2 regions of the Listeria sp. MAN/IMW/UF555 genome follow, and region 2 is predicted to be linked to the other one. Evidence: a T-box and tRNA genes for the amino acid it is inferred to sense, from the RefSeq annotation. Region 2 holds a T-box; the other holds one or more tRNA genes.
What was found. A T-box is a leader RNA that pairs with one kind of tRNA and senses whether it is charged. The one in region 2 lies ahead of leuS (leucine--tRNA ligase), so its partner is inferred to be a tRNA-Leu.
Positions count from the first base shown of each region.

Region 1 (11,537 bases), on a different contig from region 2:
CATTTGGATAATGTTCTGTAAATAATCACCAAACGAATTAGTGAAGTTATTCATAATAAAAAGCGTAGGTCCTAGAATTAACGTTAGAATAAGTAATACGCCAGCGACATAAATATTCACATTACTTAATAACTGAATTCCTTTATCTAAGCCAGACATTGCTGATAATAAAAATAAAACAGTGACAATGACAATGATGATTAGTTGCACTGTAAAGTTGTTAGGGACATGAAATAAATATGTAAGACCGCCATTGATTTGCTGAGCTCCAAGTCCAAGCGTGGTTGCTACTCCGATAACCGTAGCGAAAACAGCGATAATATCGATTAATTGTCCAAGTGGTCCTTTCGCATGTTTACCTAATATCGGATAAAGTGTGGCGCTTATTAGACCAGGAGTATCCTTTCGAAACTTAAAGTAAGCTAGCGCTAAGGCAACTATTGCATAAATGGACCAAGCGGAAATTCCCCAATGAAAAAAAGAATAACGAAGCGCATCTTTCATCGCAGCTTGAGAGCCAACTTCACCACCAGGGGCTTGAACGGCAAAATGGGATAGCGGTTCAGCAGCTCCCCAGAATACAAGTCCAATTCCCATGCCGGCACTAAACAACATTGCGAACCATGACTTATTACTATATCCTGGTTTCTCGCCGGGTTTCCCGAGTCGAATAGAGCCAATCGGGCTTAATATTAAAAATATGCAAAAAATGATAATGATTGCGACTACAAAAAGGTAGTACCAACCGAAATTACTTGTTAAAAATCTTTGGACATTTGTTGTAAGAGTTTCAAATTGTTCTGGCAAAAAAGCACCAAACAAAACTGCTATGAGAACTAATAGACTAGCTCCCCAAAAGACGTTCGTTAATTTTTTCATTGCATCACTTCCCTTTATAGTCTAAGTATGTATTTCCCCATGTTAGCACAAAGGTAACATCTATTTTATAGTAACAAAAAAAGTACTGCTCTGACAAATCAAACCACAAAGTCTGCTGGAATTAAAAAGCTGGAACGCATCTATGCATTCCAGCCAACTTTATAATGTTTTTTTCGCATTGGCGAGTGCAACGTGGATTTGATCAAACCCCGTACCGCCATATGAATTTCTCTTTTGAACCGCTGTTTTTGAAGCAAGAACAGTATAAATGTCTTCCTCAATAAGCGGATGGATTTCTTGGTAGTGGCTAAGTGCGACGTCTTGCAAATAAATCCCATTTTGCGTACATTCAAGCACCAATTTCCCAACAATCTCATGCGCTTCTCTAAATGGAACGCCTTTTTTCGCGAGATAATCCGCTAGTTCGGTCGCATTGGAAAAATCTTTTTGCGTCGATTCTTCCATTATATCTGCATTGATCTTCATCGTTTCAATCATTCCCGCGAAAATATCTAAGCTTGTCTGAACCGTCTCCAATGTATCAAACATGCCTTCTTTATCTTCTTGTAAATCTTTATTATAAGCGAGCGGCAGCCCCTTTAAAACTGTTAACATGCCGAAAAGGTTTCCGTAAACACGACCAGTTTTCCCACGAATTAATTCGGCCATATCGGGGTTTTTCTTTTGCGGCATAATCGAACTTCCCGTTGAAAAAGCATCCGTTAATTCCACAAATTTAAACTCATGGCTCGTCCAAAGTATCAATTCTTCACAAAAACGCGATAAATGCATCATTAAAATAGAACTGTTACTAAGAAACTCGATAATAAAATCACGATCGCTCACGCCGTCCAAGCTATTTTCATAAACAGCGGAAAAACCAAGAAGTTCAGCGCTATAGGCCCGATCAATTGGAAAAGTCGTTCCAGCGAGCGCCGCAGACCCAAGTGGCGAAATATCAATCCGTTTGACGTTTTCTTCTAAACGCTCTAAATCACGTGTAAACATACCAAAATAAGCTAATAAATGATGCGCAAAAGAGATGGGTTGGGCGTGTTGCAAGTGTGTATAGCCAGGCATAATCGTTTCGACGTTCGCCTCCGCTTTTTGGACAAGCACCGCGCGCAAATGTTTTAACGATTGAATAATTTCTGCGACTGCTTCTTTTAAATACAAATGCATGTCTGTTGCAACTTGGTCATTCCGACTACGCGCCGTATGAAGTTTTCCCGCGACAGGCCCGATTTCCTCGTGTAACAGTTTTTCGATATTTAAATGAATATCTTCGTTTACAGTACTAAATTCCAGTTCCCCAAGCGCTAATTTTTCTTGGAGGATTTTTAGCCCAGCTGTAATTTCACTCGCCTCAGAATCAGAAATAATACCACATTTTGCTAGCATTGCGACATGTGCCAAGCTTCCCGCCAAGTCTTCTTTTGCCATTTTTTGATCAAAAGAAATCGAAGCACCAAAGTCATCAATCCATGCTTCACTTTTCCCTTGAAAACGTCCGCCCCATAGTTTTTCCATTTTTTACACCTCAGTTGTTATTGTAACTTTTGAATTGACTTCTGCGCTCACTTTCGTTGGTAGTCCAAATAGCTTGATGAAACCAACAGCTGCATCTTGATCGAATGTATCGGAAGAAGTATAGGTTGCTAAATTTTCATCATAAAGCGAATTCGGTGATTTTCTTCCTTCGACGATGGCATGACCTTTAAATAGTTTTACGCGAATCGTACCGTTCACGAATTTTTGCGTGGATTTTAAGAAGGCAATTAATGCTTCTGTTAAAGGCGAAAACCATAAGCCATTGTAAATTGTTTCGCTGATTTTTTGTTCAATAATAGGTTTGAAATGTGCCACTTCACGAACAAAAGTTAAATCTTCTAATTCTTTATGTGCAGTAATCAAAGTGACTGCGGCGGGACATTCGTATACTTCACGTGATTTAATACCAACTAAACGATTTTCGATATGGTCAATTCTACCAACGCCATGTTTTCCAGCAATTTCGTTTAAAGTAAGAATTAAATTTGCTAGGCTCATATTTTCGCCATTAAGAGAAATAGGAATACCGGCATCAAATGTAATTTCGACAATATCCGCCGTGTCAGGTGCATCTTCTAAGCTAACTGTTAAGTCGTAAGCCGCTTCTGGTGGCGTTGTCCATGGGTTTTCAAGCACACCACATTCGTTACTTCTGCCCCAAAGGTTTTGGTCAATCGAGAAAGGATTATCTAAATCAATTGGAACGGGGATGTTATGTTCTTTGGCGTAATTGATTTCTTCTTCTCTAGACCATTTCCAGTCCCGGACAGGGGAAACGACTTTTAAATCAGGAGCAAGAGCATGAATCGCAACTTCAAACCGAACTTGGTCATTTCCTTTACCAGTACAACCATGAGCGATAGCAGATGCGCCTTCTTGACGAGCTACTTCTACTAATTTTTTCGCGATTAAAGGACGACTTAAAGCAGAAATAAGTGGATATTTTCCTTCATAATAGGCATGAGCTTGAAGGGCGATTAAAGCAAAGTTTTCGGCAAATTCTTCCTTGGCATCAATTGTATAAGATGCACTTGCGCCGACAGTAATCGCTTTTTCTTTAATAAAATCCAAATTTTTCCCTTCACCAACGTCTAAACAACATGCGATAACTTCATAACCTGATTCCACTAGCCACTGAATTGCAACAGAAGTATCTAACCCACCAGAGTAAGCTAATACGATTTTTTCTTTCGTCATTGTAAACATCCCCTATTCATAAATATACAAACATTTGTATTTATATTAACACCTATACTTTCATATATCAACATTTTTATTTTAAAATATTCATCATTATGATTAAAAATACATTTTACAAGAAAAATAGCCATTTCAAATAGTAATAAATTGGTTCCTGTTCGTAAAACTGCTATACTTGATATTGAAGTTATATTGAAGGAGTTGAACGAATATGAAAAATGCAATAAAATGGATTGCCATTGGTTTTGCAGGAATTATTCTACTTCCGTTAGTAATCGTTTTCTTTATTTACAAAAAAGCGGTTGGGAAAAAAGAATATGATCCCGAGGTACTTGAGAATTTAGATGAGGCTTCCCAGGAATTTGTAAAAAATACTTCACCATTGTCAGATGTAGACTCGCGATATAAATATATGAGACTTGCGACAAAAGCATTGCCTTCTGCTAAAGATATTGAAATAGGCGATGTCGAAAATAAAAAAATTGACGGTCCAGCTGGTAAAATTCCGATTCGGATTTATACGCCAAAAGAGGACGGACCATTCGAGATTATCGTTTATTATCATGGTGGCGGATTTGTGTTAGGTGGTTTGCAAACACATGATGCGATTGCAAGAAAACTTGTACAAACAACAGGTGCTCGCGTTGTCACAGTTGACTACCGACTAGCACCAGAAAATCCTTTCCCGGCAGCAGTGGAAGATGCTTATGCTGCATTACTTTGGGTACAAAACCATCGTACTAGTTTACGCGCTAAATCCTCCGATATTATTGTCGCAGGGGATAGCGTAGGCGGAAACTTAGCAACAGTAGTGACCCAAATTGCCAAAGCCAAAGGAAAACCAAATGTTACGGCACAAATTTTACTTTATCCAGCAACGGATATTTTCAGTCGTGATGCTTCAGTGCTTTATCCGTCAATGGATGAATTTGCGGAAGGATATGTACTTACAAAAGAATCGCTAGACAAATTCTTTAAATTATATATTGCAAATTCAAGCGACCGTAAATATGATCCGCTAATTGCACCAATTCGTAGCAAAGACTTAGCTGGTCTTCCAAAAACCTTCATCGCAACTGCTGAATTTGATCCACTAAGAGATCAAGGAGAAGCATATGCGAAGAAATTAAAAGATGCTGGTGTAGAAGTATTTGCGAAACGTTTTGAAAAAGTTCCGCACGGCTTTATGACAACAACATCTGAAGCAACTGATGAGACTTACGAATTGATTAGCGAGTTTTTAGAAGAAAAATAAATCTTTGAATCCACTCTTTCACGAGAGTGGATTTTTTTATTGACAAAGAATTTTATTCATGAGAGAATGACTTACGAACGGTCGTCAGTTTTTTGAAAGGGGTGAAAAGATGAGAAAAGAAGAAATAAAGCAAGCAGCACTGACACTTTTTGCAAATAATGGTTTTGAAGGGACATCCCTTGCTGATATTGCAGGCGTTGTAGGGCTAAAGAAACAATCCATCTATTCTCATTTTAAAGATAAGGATGATTTGTTTTTATCTATTATGAAGGACGCGAAATCTACGGAAATTGATTACTACCGAGCGAAACTTCGAGATAGTGATTTATCTAGGCCCGACTTGGTGTTATCTAGTTTACTTTTTGGTGTGAAGGAATTATATGATACCGATGAAGCTTACCAATTTTGGTTGCGATACGGGTTTTATCCACCGAAACATTTGTATGATATTGTTCAGGCAGATATTACCGAGAATATTTTGCAAATGGAACAAGATTTCACTGATTTATTTAGCGATTGGATTGAACAAAAGTTGATTCCAATGCAAGATGTCGAAACGATGAAAGAAGCGTACATGGGAATTCTTGACGCGGTTATCGTGGACATTGTTTATGTGAACGACCCCGAACGAACTAAAAAGAAAATCACAGCTTTATGGCAAATTTTCTGGAGAGGAATTACGCTAAAAGCTTAATTTAGAGGTGTAACATGGCAAAGAATATAGAAATATTAGAAACAGATTCAGTTAAAAAGATTTATTTTAGATATTTAGTTCCTTCCTTGGTCGGAATGTTATTAATGTCTTTGAATATTGTAATTGATGGAATTTTTGTTGGGCATAAGCTCGGCGGAGTGGCGCTTGCAGGGATAAATATTGCTGTACCCGTATTTACGATTTTTACAGCCATTTCGATTTGGATTGGGATTGGAGCCGCGACCCAGTTTTCGTTTGCTATTGGAGAAAAAAATGTTCCTAAAGCGCAATCAATTTTTACGAATGCGATTTTAGCAGTTGTTTCGATTACGGTGGTTATTGCAATCCTCGCTTTTATTTTTAAAGTACCACTGGCATATTTTTTAGGCGCGAATGATGAAACGATTGGTTACGTACTGGAGTATATGAATATATTACTTATTTTCGGTTTTGCACTTACACTTGAAAATATTTTAAGTATTTTTGTTCGTAATGACGGTGATCCGAATTTATCAATGATTGCCCTTATTGTTACAGCAATCAGTAATGTTATTTTGAATTATTTATTCTTATTTGTATTTGAATGGGGCGTAACCGGATCTGCACTTGCTACGATGATTGCTATTATTATCGGTGTGCTTATCCTAACTACCCATTTCTTTAAAAAATCCAGTCGCTTGAAATTTGTAAAAGTGAATTGGAATAAAGCTTTTTTCAAAAAAACACTGGGCATCGGCTTGCCAAGTTTTTTAGCAGAAGTTGGCGTGTCGGTATTTACTTTCGGATATAATATTTCCATCGCAGCCATTGCTGGTACTGCAGGAGTTGCAGCATTCTCGGTTTTAAATTATACCCATAGTGTGATTTTAATGTTGTTCCTTGGCATGGGTTCAGCGATTCAGCCACTTATAAGTTATTACCGCGGGGCAAGGGCGAGAGAAAAAGAAATTGAAACATTGAAAATTGCGATTGTCGTAGCATTTGGTACCGGGGTTGCTTTCTTATTAGTTGGGTTATTTGGTTCTAATCTGCTCGTTTCGATGTTCGGAAACTTTAGTGCAGAAATTCGAGAACTTGCAAGCAACGGAATTAAGTTATTCTATTCAGCTTACTTATTTATGGGCTTTAACTTTGTTATGATGACTTACTTCCAAACTTCTGATAAAGTCAAAATGGCAACATGGATTACGATTTCACGAGAAATTATTTTCATGGTAATCTTCTTGCTTATTTTACCACCAATTATTGGCATTCCAGGTGTTTGGTTAGCAATTCCAATTTCAGAAATGATTGTAGCTATATCAATTGTATTTTACATGAAGAAGAAACATATCTTATTTAAATAAAACAAAGACGGAGATCTAGTATCTTCGTCTTTTTAGGATGATTTGGCAAAAAAATAAGATTAAAAAGAGTATATTTCCATTTGTTTCCTTTTTCCTCAGTATGGCGATTTAAATGGTAAAATATTGTTCTACGTTTCCGTTTACGTAGGAATGCTTTAAAAAGGGAATGAATAGTTACTATTTTATGGACTCCTGAGTGTTTTAGGAATCCTGTTTTACTTTGCTGTTTTATAGTTGCATGTGGGAGCAATGGAAACTCTGTAGGGAAATGTATGAGGGATAATTTTACAGATAATGCAAAATAAAATAATAGCGATTCAAGGAATTTTTTAATGTCTTTACTTTGCCATTGGTGTAAAAAGCTAATGGCGAACGTAAAGAAAAACATTAAATATGGCAAATTAGTGAAGCGTGTAAAGATGCTTGAAATCAAGTCTAGTACTGAATTTAAGCCTTGTGTAAGACTGGATAATTATAACCGAAAAAACATTCGTTATGAAAAGAAGCTAAAACTATTAAATAAGGTATTTGTTTTCTAAAAATAAATGTATATAATTAAAAGAAAAGTTTTCTAAGTAATGGCGGTGACATCATGGATTTAATCGGTTTACGAATTAGAAATATCCGTAAAATAAAACAACTTACTTTAAAAGAGGCGGCTAAAGGAATCATTTCCGTCCCTTATTTAGCTAATATAGAGAATGGTGTGAAAGTGGCTTCTTTTGAAACGTTAATGCATATAGCGAAACGTCTGGAAATACCGGAAGAAGCTCTTTTAATAGGCAATGAGGATTTAAATAAAGAATTATTACAAGAACTCAAGCAGATATTTGAGTTACTTGTTTTTTCGAATACAAAAGAAGTGGAAAATAGACTTGATAAAATAGCTGTGAATGTCGATTTACTGTGTGAATCTCCTGTTATAGAACTAAGTTTTTACTGGCTTCAAGCAGGTTTTTACTATAAAACATGGGAATTTTCTAAAGCTCGAGAAATAGAAAGAAAGTATTTAAATAGTAATGAAAAGCGTGTAGTAGACTCATTCCCACCGGATTTGCTTAGTTATTATTACTATGGTCAAGCTGTGAAACATTCTCATGCTACTTGCGACTATCAATTGGCAGTGAAGTACTGGAAAAAAAGTATTGATTTAACTGATAAAGCTGCGTTTCAAGTGGTTTTTCAAGTGGGGCTTTGTATTAATTACATTTGTCTAAATAACTATGAACCTGCCTTAAAACACATTGAATGTGCCTGGAACTTAATTAAGAGATTCCCAAGCAAAGACCAAGAAAGAATTACGGCCATTTTATATTTGTATGGTTATATAAACTTTCAAATTGGCTTTATGACTGAAGCAAAGCGGAAATTTGAAGAAGTGCTAGTATTTTTTAACATGTATCCAGAAGCTAAAACAATGTATTATTTTCTTGTTGGCTTTAAGCTGGCAGAAATAGAAAGAGTTGAAGGTAATCATGAGTTGTTTGATGAGAAGATAGTTTGTTTATACGAGGAATTAATGGCGCATGAGGCTTCCGAGATAGGTTTTAATAACAATGACTACCTTGTAATTACAGAACTGATGGTTATTTTTGCTGAACAAGGGTCAGTATTAGAAGCAAGTAATTTACTGGCTATTATTAACAAAGTAACTGAGCAAGTAATGGAAATCAATTTTTTTGTAACCTATACGGAAACATTACTGCTGTACCAACAAAACAAGCAATCTAGCTATGAAAAGAAAATGTTAGACTTGCTTAAAAAAATTGATGAATCCAATGATCCAGCATTAATTGAACGCGTAAAAAAACACGCAAGTAAGCACTTCGCTGACTCAACGAAATATAAAATGGCATATAATATTTTAGCTTAGTATAAAAAAGGAAGACCAGTTCAGTAGTTAACGTGGTTTTCCTTTTTTCATTGAGGTGTCATTTGTTCTATCAAAAAAGGTTTCGTAACTGTATGAACAATTACGAAACCTACTTGTAGTTCTCTATGCGGCCGAGAGGACTTGAACCTCCACGGGTTTTACCCCACTAGGCCCTCAACCTAGCGCGTCTGCCGATTCCGCCACGACCGCGTATGCGTAGCAAAACTAATTATAATATTGATTCTATTATTTTGTCAATAAATTCTGCATAGATAATTGGAAAAAAGTAAGCGTATTCTTGTATAATGGAGAATAGCGAATTTATTGGAGGGAGAGCTAATTATGGATGTGACCCAATTGAAAATGTTGCGTAATGCGAAAGTGGTTTCAGAAATAAAAAAGGGTTTTTCTATCGATAAGAAATATCAGGTGGATGAAACCTATCTTGTACGTGTTTTTCCAAAAGAGTTACTCCAAACACGAAAGCAAGAATTTGAAATAATCCAAGCGTTAGGTTCTCAAACTCCATTTGTTCCACGAGCATATGATTTTGGCTGTACCGGCGGAGAATGCTATATGATTATTGGTTATGTGCGCGGTGAAGATGCGGAAAATGGCATGTTTAGATTATCACATTCCGAACAGTTTAAGGCTGGTTTTTCAGCAGGGGAAATTTTACGAGAAGTTCATAAAATACCGCTAGATACACCAAAAATGAACTGGTTGGATTTTCAAACGGCTAAATTTAAACGAAAAGTGGAGGAATTAAAAGAATTAGAAATAACAGCTTCTTTTTTAACAGAAACCGAACAGTTTGTTTATGAGAATATAGCTAGATTAAAAAATAGACCGGTTTGTTTACAACATGGAGATTTTCATCCAGCGAATATTATTTTAAAGAACAAAAAGTTTGCGGGGCTAATTGATTTTAATCGGCTAGAGTTCGGGGATCCTTTATTTGATTTAGCTAAAATCGGCTTTTTTACAACAGAGGTCAGTATACCTTTTGCAAGAGGAAATATTTTAGGCTATCTTGATAAAGAAGAAGTTCCAGATTTTTGGAATCTTTATGCGCTTTACACGGCGATGCATATTACTTCGGCCGTTAATTGGGCGGCAAAAAATGAATCTCGTAATTTTAATAGGTTAATGAATTATGCAGCAAAGACGGCAGCTAGTCATGATAATTTTCAGAAGCTGATGCCAGACTGGATGAACGAGGAGGAATTCAAATGACTGAAAAGAAAATTGATTTTAAAAAAGAGGAAAAGAAATTCTATGCGCCTAAAAGAAAACCAGAGCGTATTTTTGTTCCGGAAATGAATTTTTTGATGGTCGATGGGAAAGGCGATCCGGACGGTGAGGAGTATCAAAAGGCAGTGCAGTCACTTTATGCGATTGCGTACACGATTAAAATGAGCAAGATGGGCGAGACACGTCTGGATGGTTACTCGGATTTTGTTGTACCGCCGCTGGAAGGTTTTTGGTGGTCTGAAGGGAAGTTTGATTTAAAGGACAGAGATGCGTGGCTTTGGACATCAATTCTTAGACAACCTGACTTTGTTACCGAAGAAGTGTTGGAGTGGGCGAAAGAGGTTGCAAGGAAGAAAAAGCCTGACGTTGATACGAGTCGCGTGAAATTGGTTCGTTTTGAGGAAGGGGAATGTGTGCAAATGATGCATGTGGGGCCATTCAGCGAGGAAGTGCATACTGTGGCGGAAATGCATCAATTTATGGAAATAGAAGGGCTTCGGAACGACACCGGAGCTATTCGGAAACATCATGAAATCTATTTGAGCGATCCGCGAAAAGCAAATCCAGAAAAAATGAAGACCATCCTTCGACTTCCAGTGAGTTGAATAATTGGAATGTTTTGCGTTATAGTATAGAAGAAATAGGACAAAGGCGACTGCCCGGAATGTAAATATTTCAGGGCAGTTTTTTTGTGAAGTGGGGTCTTTAAAGATGTATTTTTTATATGTGGGAATTTTTGGTGCGTTAGGCGGAATGTGCCGGTATGCGATGAATTTATGGCTTGGCGGCGGAGATTTTCCTTCTGCGACTTTAGCAGTTAATCTAATAGGTTGTTTTTTATTAGCTTTCATAATGCCTTTTTTGGCGGAAAAATCGCGTATTTCATTGGTGCTCTTAAACGGAATTGGGACTGGGTTTATTGGGGCTTTCACGACTTTTTCGGCATTTAGTGTGGATACGATTGAATTGTTTCAACAAGGTGAAGTGGTGTTAGCTATTAGTTATATTTTGGTGAGCTTAATTGGCGGCCTTGTGATGGTGAAGTTTGGTAGAAGATTTAGTAATAAGCTCTTGAGGCGAGGTGCGCATCATGTTGATTAATTTCTTGCTTGTCGGTTTTGGTGCAAGCCTTGGTGCGATGTTGCGTTATGGTATTTCTGTATTTGTCAAAAGTAAATGGAAAACGGATTTTCCTTATGCGACTTTTTTTATTAATATCACAGGTTCATTTTTGCTAGGATTTCTTGTTTCTTCTGCGCTTGGGCCAATATGGCAACTTTTTTTAGGCACGGGATTTATGGGCGGATACACGACATTTTCGACTTTTAAAGTAGAGAGTATGGAATTAAAGTGGAAGGCAAATTTTCAGGTGTTATTTTCATATGTTGGTTTGACTTATTTATGTGGTTTAATCGCAGCTTTTATCGGAATCATGCTTGGTGTATAAGAATTGTTTAAGAAAATAAGAAAACGATTGCCTGTATT
Region 1 covers NZ_JBZWZS010000002.1:303,310-314,846, reverse strand. The annotation lists gene AC4PG8_RS08685 (glycine betaine uptake BCCT transporter) at 1-879, opposite strand, end outside; gene argH (argininosuccinate lyase) at 1,039-2,409, opposite strand; gene AC4PG8_RS08675 (argininosuccinate synthase) at 2,413-3,627, opposite strand; gene AC4PG8_RS08670 (alpha/beta hydrolase) at 3,842-4,885, shown strand; gene fepR (efflux pump transcriptional regulator FepR) at 4,995-5,579, shown strand; gene fepA (multidrug efflux MATE transporter FepA) at 5,594-6,925, shown strand; gene AC4PG8_RS08655 (helix-turn-helix domain-containing protein) at 7,518-8,798, shown strand; tRNA gene AC4PG8_RS08650 (tRNA-Leu) at 8,925-9,008, opposite strand; gene AC4PG8_RS08645 (phosphotransferase) at 9,141-10,034, shown strand; gene AC4PG8_RS08640 (GyrI-like domain-containing protein) at 10,031-10,657, shown strand; gene crcB (fluoride efflux transporter CrcB) at 10,764-11,153, shown strand; gene crcB (fluoride efflux transporter CrcB) at 11,143-11,499, shown strand.
Region 1: it encodes a tRNA-Leu, which carries the amino acid that the T-box ahead of leuS (leucine--tRNA ligase) is inferred to sense. The anticodon was not compared.

Region 2 (7,015 bases):
ATCAAGAAGTGGCAGCGAAATTGATGCTGCTATTGAAGCAATTGGGGCAGGAGATCAAGGTTTGATGTTTGGCTTTGCTACAGATGAAACAGAAGAGTTAATGCCACTACCAATCTTTTTGGCACATGGCTTAGCACGCAAGTTAACAGAATTACGCAAAACGAATAAATTAGATTATTTACGACCAGATGCGAAAACACAAGTAACTGTAGAATATGATGAATTTAATCAACCTGTTCGCATTGATACAATTGTTGTTTCAACGCAACATCATCCTGACATCACACAAGAACAAATCGCGAAAGATTTACACACACATCTATTCCCAGAAGTAATTGATGCTTCTTTCTTAGATGAAAATACGAAATACTTTATTAATCCAACTGGCCGCTTTGTTATTGGTGGACCACTTGGCGATGCTGGACTTACTGGCCGTAAAATTATCGTGGATACATACGGTGGTTATGCGCGTCACGGCGGGGGAGCATTTTCTGGTAAAGATCCAACCAAAGTAGACCGTTCGGGTGCTTATGCTGCAAGATATGTCGCTAAAAATATCGTTGCTGCTGGACTTGCTAAAAAAGTAGAAGTACAAGTTGCATATGCCATCGGAGTTGCGCGTCCAGTTTCCATTTCGATTGACACATATGGAACAAGTGACTATTCAGAACAAGAACTAATTGATGGCGTTAATGAGCTATTTGACTTACGCCCAGCTGGGATAATCCATATGCTTGATTTACGTCGCCCAATTTATCGTCAAACAGCTGCATTTGGTCATTTTGGCCGTAGCGACCTTGATTTACCTTGGGAAAGAACGGATAAAGCAGAAGCCTTAAAAAAATTAATCGTAAAATAAGCTTAACCGAACATTTCTTGTGAGGAATGTTCGGTTTTTTTCTTTCCTAAACAGTGCAAAGAAAGCCTAGTTATGATATGATAGACGTTGTGAAAAAAAGATAAAATGATTATCTATATAGAGGAGAAATGTTACCATGTGTGGATTTGTAGGATGCGTACATGACCGCATTACAGAAATTACTGGCGCTGATAAAGAAACCTTTAGACAAATGAACAGTATGATTACGCACCGTGGGCCAGATGATGAAGGATACTTCACAGATGATCACGTGCAGTTTGGTTTCCGCCGTTTAAGTATTATTGATGTAGAAAACGGTCATCAACCGTTAACGTATGAAAATGAACGTTACTGGATTATTTTTAATGGAGAAGTTTATAACTATGTGGAACTCCGCGAGCAATTAGTTGCTGAAGGAATGACATTTGAAACCGAAAGTGATACAGAAGTAATTATCGCTACATATGCGAAATACAAAGAAAAAACAGCAGAACGTCTTCGTGGGATGTTTGGTTTCGTTATTTGGGATAAACAAGAAGAACTTGTTTACGGCGCACGCGACCCATTCGGCATTAAACCATTTTTCTATGCAGAAGAAGACGGTAAGCTATTTATGGGTTCTGAAAAGAAATCCATTTTACATGCTTTAAAAGAAAAAGAACTAGATGAAGTTTCATTACAAAACTATATGACTTATCAATTCGTTCCAGAACCAGATTCCTTAACTAAAAATGTAAAACGCTTAGAACCAGGGCATCAGTTCACGAAAAAAATCGGTCAACCAATGGAGATTACTACTTATTGGAAAGCATCTTTTGCACCAGTAACTAAATCAGAAGACGCATGGATTAAAGAAGTGCGTGACGTGATGTATGATTCTGTTAAAATGCATATGCGCTCCGATGTACCAGTTGGTTCATTCCTATCTGGTGGTATTGATTCATCGATTATTGCTGCAATTGCCAAAGAATATCATCCTGCAATTAAAACATTCTCTGTTGGTTTTGAACGCGATGGTTTCAGTGAAATCGATGTAGCAAAAGAAACAGCAGATAAGCTTGGTGTAGAAAATATTAGTTATGTTATCTCACCGGAAGAATATATGAAAGAATTACCAAAAATTGTTTGGCATATGGATGACCCACTTGCTGATCCGGCTGCTATTCCGCTTTATTTCTTATCAAGAGAAGCGCGTAAACAAGTAACAGTAGCATTATCAGGTGAGGGCGCAGATGAACTTTTTGGCGGTTATAACATTTATAACGAACCAAATTCCCTTGCGATGTTTAACAAAATGCCAGGCGTATTTAAATCAATGTTAAATAGCGTGGCGCGTATTATGCCAGAAGGAATGCGTGGTAAAAGTTTCTTAGAACGTGGAACAACGCCGATGGAAGAACGTTACATCGGAAACGCCAAAATGTTCACAGAAAAAGAAAAACAAATTTTACTTCCGAAATACCAATCTGGTCATGATTATACGAACATTACGGATCCATTTTATGCAGAAACTAAGAATTATCATCCTGTAGAAAGAATGCAGTATATTGATATTCATACGTGGCTACGTGGAGATATTCTCCTAAAAGCTGACCGGATGACGATGGCTAATTCACTGGAAGTTCGTGTACCTTTCCTTGATAAAGAAGTGTACAATGTAGCAAGAAATATTCCAGATACAATGAAAACAACCAATGGAACAACCAAATATATCTTACGTAAAGCGGCAGCCACTTTTGTACCAGAACACGTACTTAATCGCCGTAAACTAGGATTCCCAGTACCAATTCGTCACTGGCTAAAAGACGAAATGAACGCTTGGGTTAAAAATATCATTAAAGAATCACCAACAGATCATTTAATTAACAAACAATACGTTCTAGGCTTACTAGACGATCACTGTGCCGGTAAATTCGATTACAGTCGTAAAATCTGGACAGTTGTTATCTTTATGATTTGGTATGATGTATACGTAGCAGATAAATACGATTTTGGAAAATAAAAAGAAAACCTAGACAGGCTAATTATTAGCTTTGTCTAGGTTTTCTTTTTTCGATGATAATGACGAATGGGGCATCATTTTTTTGATTAATAAAGTTATAAGATAAAACGTGGAAATCTTGTTGCGGAATCGCTTCACAAAAAGTCAAGACAGCATCTTTTTCGACTTTTCCAGCTGGATGACCGTGATAAATTACAAGAATAATGACGCCACCAACTTCAAGTAGCTGCATTAAATGGCCAATGCTTTCTAAAGTAGAATCAGCGGTTGTCGTAATTTCTTTATCGCCACCTGGCAAGTAGCCGAGATTGAAAATAGCAGCGCGAACAGGTTTTGTTGCATATTCTGGAATAAGCGCATGGCTAGCACATACGAGCTCTACTTGTGATGCGACACCAGCATTTTCTAAACGAGTTTTCGTTGCATCAATTGCCATTTGTTGAATATCAAACCCGAGCACATGACCATTTACACCAACAAGTTCAGCTAGTAGAAGCGTATCATGCCCGTTACCACATGTTGCGTCAATTACATAATCTCCAGAGCGAACTACTTTTCGAAGTGTATCATGAGCGAAGGGGAGAATACCACGTAAATTCATTTGGAACTCACTTCCACAGGTTGATATAGTTTCCCTTGCCAACTATCTCTTCGAACGAGTTCTGCATCAATGGCATTCAGTACTTCAAATTTATTTAAACTCCAAACTGGGCCAATTAAGTCATCCACGCCACCATCACCTGTAATTCGGTGAATAACCATTTCAGGAGGCAGAATTTCAAGTTGGTCAGCTACTAAGTTCACATAACCATCACGGGTTAAAAATTCTAAGTCACCTTTTTTATAATCTTCTACCATTGGCGTTCCTTTTAATAAATGGAGTAAATGGATTTTAATACCATCAACGCCACTTTCAACTACTTTTTGTGCGGTTTCCATCATCATTTCCGGCGTTTCTTTCGGAAGCCCATTAATAATGTGGGCACAAATGCGGATATTATGTTTTTGTAGTTTGCGCACACCTTCTAAATAACAATCATAGTCATGCGCGCGGTTAATTAAGCGCCCAGTTTCATCGTGAGCAGATTGTAAACCAAGCTCTAACCATAAATAAGTCCGTTCATTTAATTCAGCCAAGTATTCAACGACATCATCCGGCAAACAGTCAGGTCGTGTCGCAATCGAAAGCCCAACCACGCCAGGCTCATTCAAAACCGTTTCAAATTTCTCGCGCAGTTCAGCAACAGGGGCATGAGTGTTAGTAAAAGCCTGGAAGTAAGCAATACATTTCCCGTCTTTCCATTTCGTTTGCATTTTGTCGCGCACTTGTTGGAATTGTACTTTTAAATCAAGCGCTCGGTTCCCAGCAAAATCACCAGAACCTGCCGCACTACAAAATGTACAACCGCCATGCGCTACTGTGCCATCACGATTTGGACAATCAAAACCGCCATCAAGCGCAACTTTGTATGTCTTTTGCCCAAATTCTTCTCGTAAACAGTAGTTCCATGTATGGTATCTTTTATTATCATTACTATATACAAATGGATTCGTTTGTTTCACTAGTTTTAGACTCCTTCAAATGAAATTCTCCATTCATTTTAGCACATTTTACTACGAAAGTTAGATAAATCTTCAGACCGCTTGCTAAAAAACCTAAATTCAGCTACAATAAGACTAATGAATTTTGCGAAATAGCGATGAATTGGAGTAGTAATCTGCATATTTTGATGTGAAGAGAGCTGGCGGTTGGTGCAAGTCAGTCACAAAATCCGGATGAACTTACCATGGAGCTTGGGTGTATCCCCGTTTTCCGCGTTAAGGAATTGTTAAGTTGAGTGGTTAAACACTAATGTGGGTGGTACCGCGGGAGAAGCATCTCTCGTCCCATGGCGATAAGCCGTTGGGATGTAGGGATTTTTTTGTAGCCAAAATTCGATATTTTAAGGAAAAGAGGATGAGTAAAGTGACATTTAATCATAAAAAAATGGAACCGAAATGGCAACAATATTGGAGTGAACATAACACTTTTAAAACAACAGAAGATAAAGATAAAGAAAACTTCTATGCACTTGATATGTTTCCTTATCCATCTGGAGCAGGTCTTCACGTAGGACATCCAGAAGGCTATACTGCAACAGATATTTTGTCTAGAATGAAACGCATGCAAGGGAAGAACGTCCTTCATCCAATCGGTTGGGATGCATTTGGACTTCCTGCAGAGCAATATGCGATTGATACTGGTAACGATCCAGAAGAATTCACCGCACTGAATATTGCCAACTTTACTCGCCAAATTAAATCTCTTGGTTTCTCCTATGATTGGGACCGTGAAATTAATACAACAGATCCAGAATATTATAAATGGACACAATGGATTTTTGAAAAACTATATGAAAAAGGCCTAGCTTATGAAGCCGAAATCGCTGTAAACTGGTGTCCGGCACTTGGAACCGTACTAGCCAATGAAGAAGTAATTGATGGCAAAAGTGAACGCGGTGGCTTCCCAGTTTTCCGTAAACCAATGCGTCAATGGATGCTTAAAATTACTGCCTATGCAGACCGTTTACTAGATGACCTTGAACTTGTAGACTGGCCTGAAAATATTAAAGATATGCAACGTAACTGGATTGGTCGTTCAGAAGGCGCAGAAGTTACTTTTAAAATTAAAGATAGCGATGAAACGTTTAATGTCTTTACAACACGCCCAGATACACTTTTTGGCGCAACATATACGGTTTTTGCACCAGAACACGAACTTATCGAAAAAATCACAACACCTGAGCAAAAAGAAGCAGTTGAAGCTTATAAAAAACAAGTAGAACTAAAAAGCGAACTAGAAAGAACCGACCTTGCAAAAGATAAAACAGGTGTCTTCACAGGAGCTTATGCGATTAATCCAATTAACGGCGAAGAAGTGCCAATTTGGATTGCTGACTATGTATTGATTCAATACGGAACAGGGGCAATTATGGCCGTACCAGCCCATGACGAACGCGACTTTGAATTTGCGCAACAATTTGGTTTGAATATTCGTCCAGTACTTGAAGGCGGCGACGTTACAAAAGAAGCTTTCACTGGCGATGGACCACATATTAACTCGGAATTCTTAGATGGCCTAGCTAAAGCAGAAGCGATTACCGCAGCAATTGATTGGCTAGAAAAAGAAGGCATTGGTAGCCGTAAAATCACATATCGTTTGCGCGACTGGTTGTTTAGTAGACAACGTTACTGGGGCGAACCAATTCCAGTTATTCACTGGGAAGACGGGGAAACAACGCTTGTACCAGAAGACGAACTACCACTGCTTCTGCCAAAAGCAACGGAAATCAAACCTTCAGGAACTGGCGAATCTCCACTTGCTAACTTGCACGACTGGGTAAACGTTACAGACGAAAATGGTCGTAAAGGTCGTCGTGAAACAAATACTATGCCACAATGGGCTGGGTCAAGCTGGTACTTCTTGCGCTATATCGATCCAAACAATACTGAAGCAATTGCTGACAAAGAAAAACTAGCAGAATGGCTTCCAGTTGACGTTTATATCGGCGGGGCAGAGCATGCAGTACTTCACCTTCTTTACGCACGTTTCTGGCATAAATTCTTGTACGATATTGGCGTAGTTCCAACAAAAGAACCTTTCCAAAAACTATTTAACCAAGGTATGATTCTTGGCGAAAATAACGAAAAAATGTCCAAATCAAGAGGCAATGTCGTTAACCCTGATGAAGTAGTAGAAAAATACGGCGCAGACACACTTCGCTTGTACGAAATGTTCATGGGACCACTAGAAGCTTCTATTGCTTGGAATGAAAATGGACTAGAAGGTGCGCGTAAGTTCTTAGATCGTATTTGGCGCTTACTAGTAACTGAAGAAGGCACACTCGCTGGAAAAGTTACAACCGATGCGAATGCTAACTTAGAAAAAGCGTATCATCATATGGTGAAAACAGTTACCAATCATTACGAAAACCTGCGTTTCAATACCGGTATTTCGCAATTAATGATTTTCATCAATGAAGCGTACAAACAAGATACGATTCCAAAACAATATGTTGAAGGTTTCGTGCAACTCTTGTCCCCAATCGCGCCACACCTTGCAGAAGAATTGTGGGAAATCCTTGGTCATACAGAAACAATTAGCTATGTAGCTT
Region 2 covers NZ_JBZWZS010000001.1:20,308-27,322, forward strand. The annotation lists gene metK (methionine adenosyltransferase) at 1-859, shown strand, start outside; gene asnB (asparagine synthase (glutamine-hydrolyzing)) at 996-2,861, shown strand; gene mnmM (tRNA 5-(aminomethyl)-2-thiouridylate-methyltransferase MnmM) at 2,887-3,462, opposite strand; gene mnmL (tRNA modification radical SAM protein MnmL/YtqA) at 3,459-4,424, opposite strand; T-box leader at 4,553-4,754, shown strand; gene leuS (leucine--tRNA ligase) at 4,828-7,015, shown strand, end outside.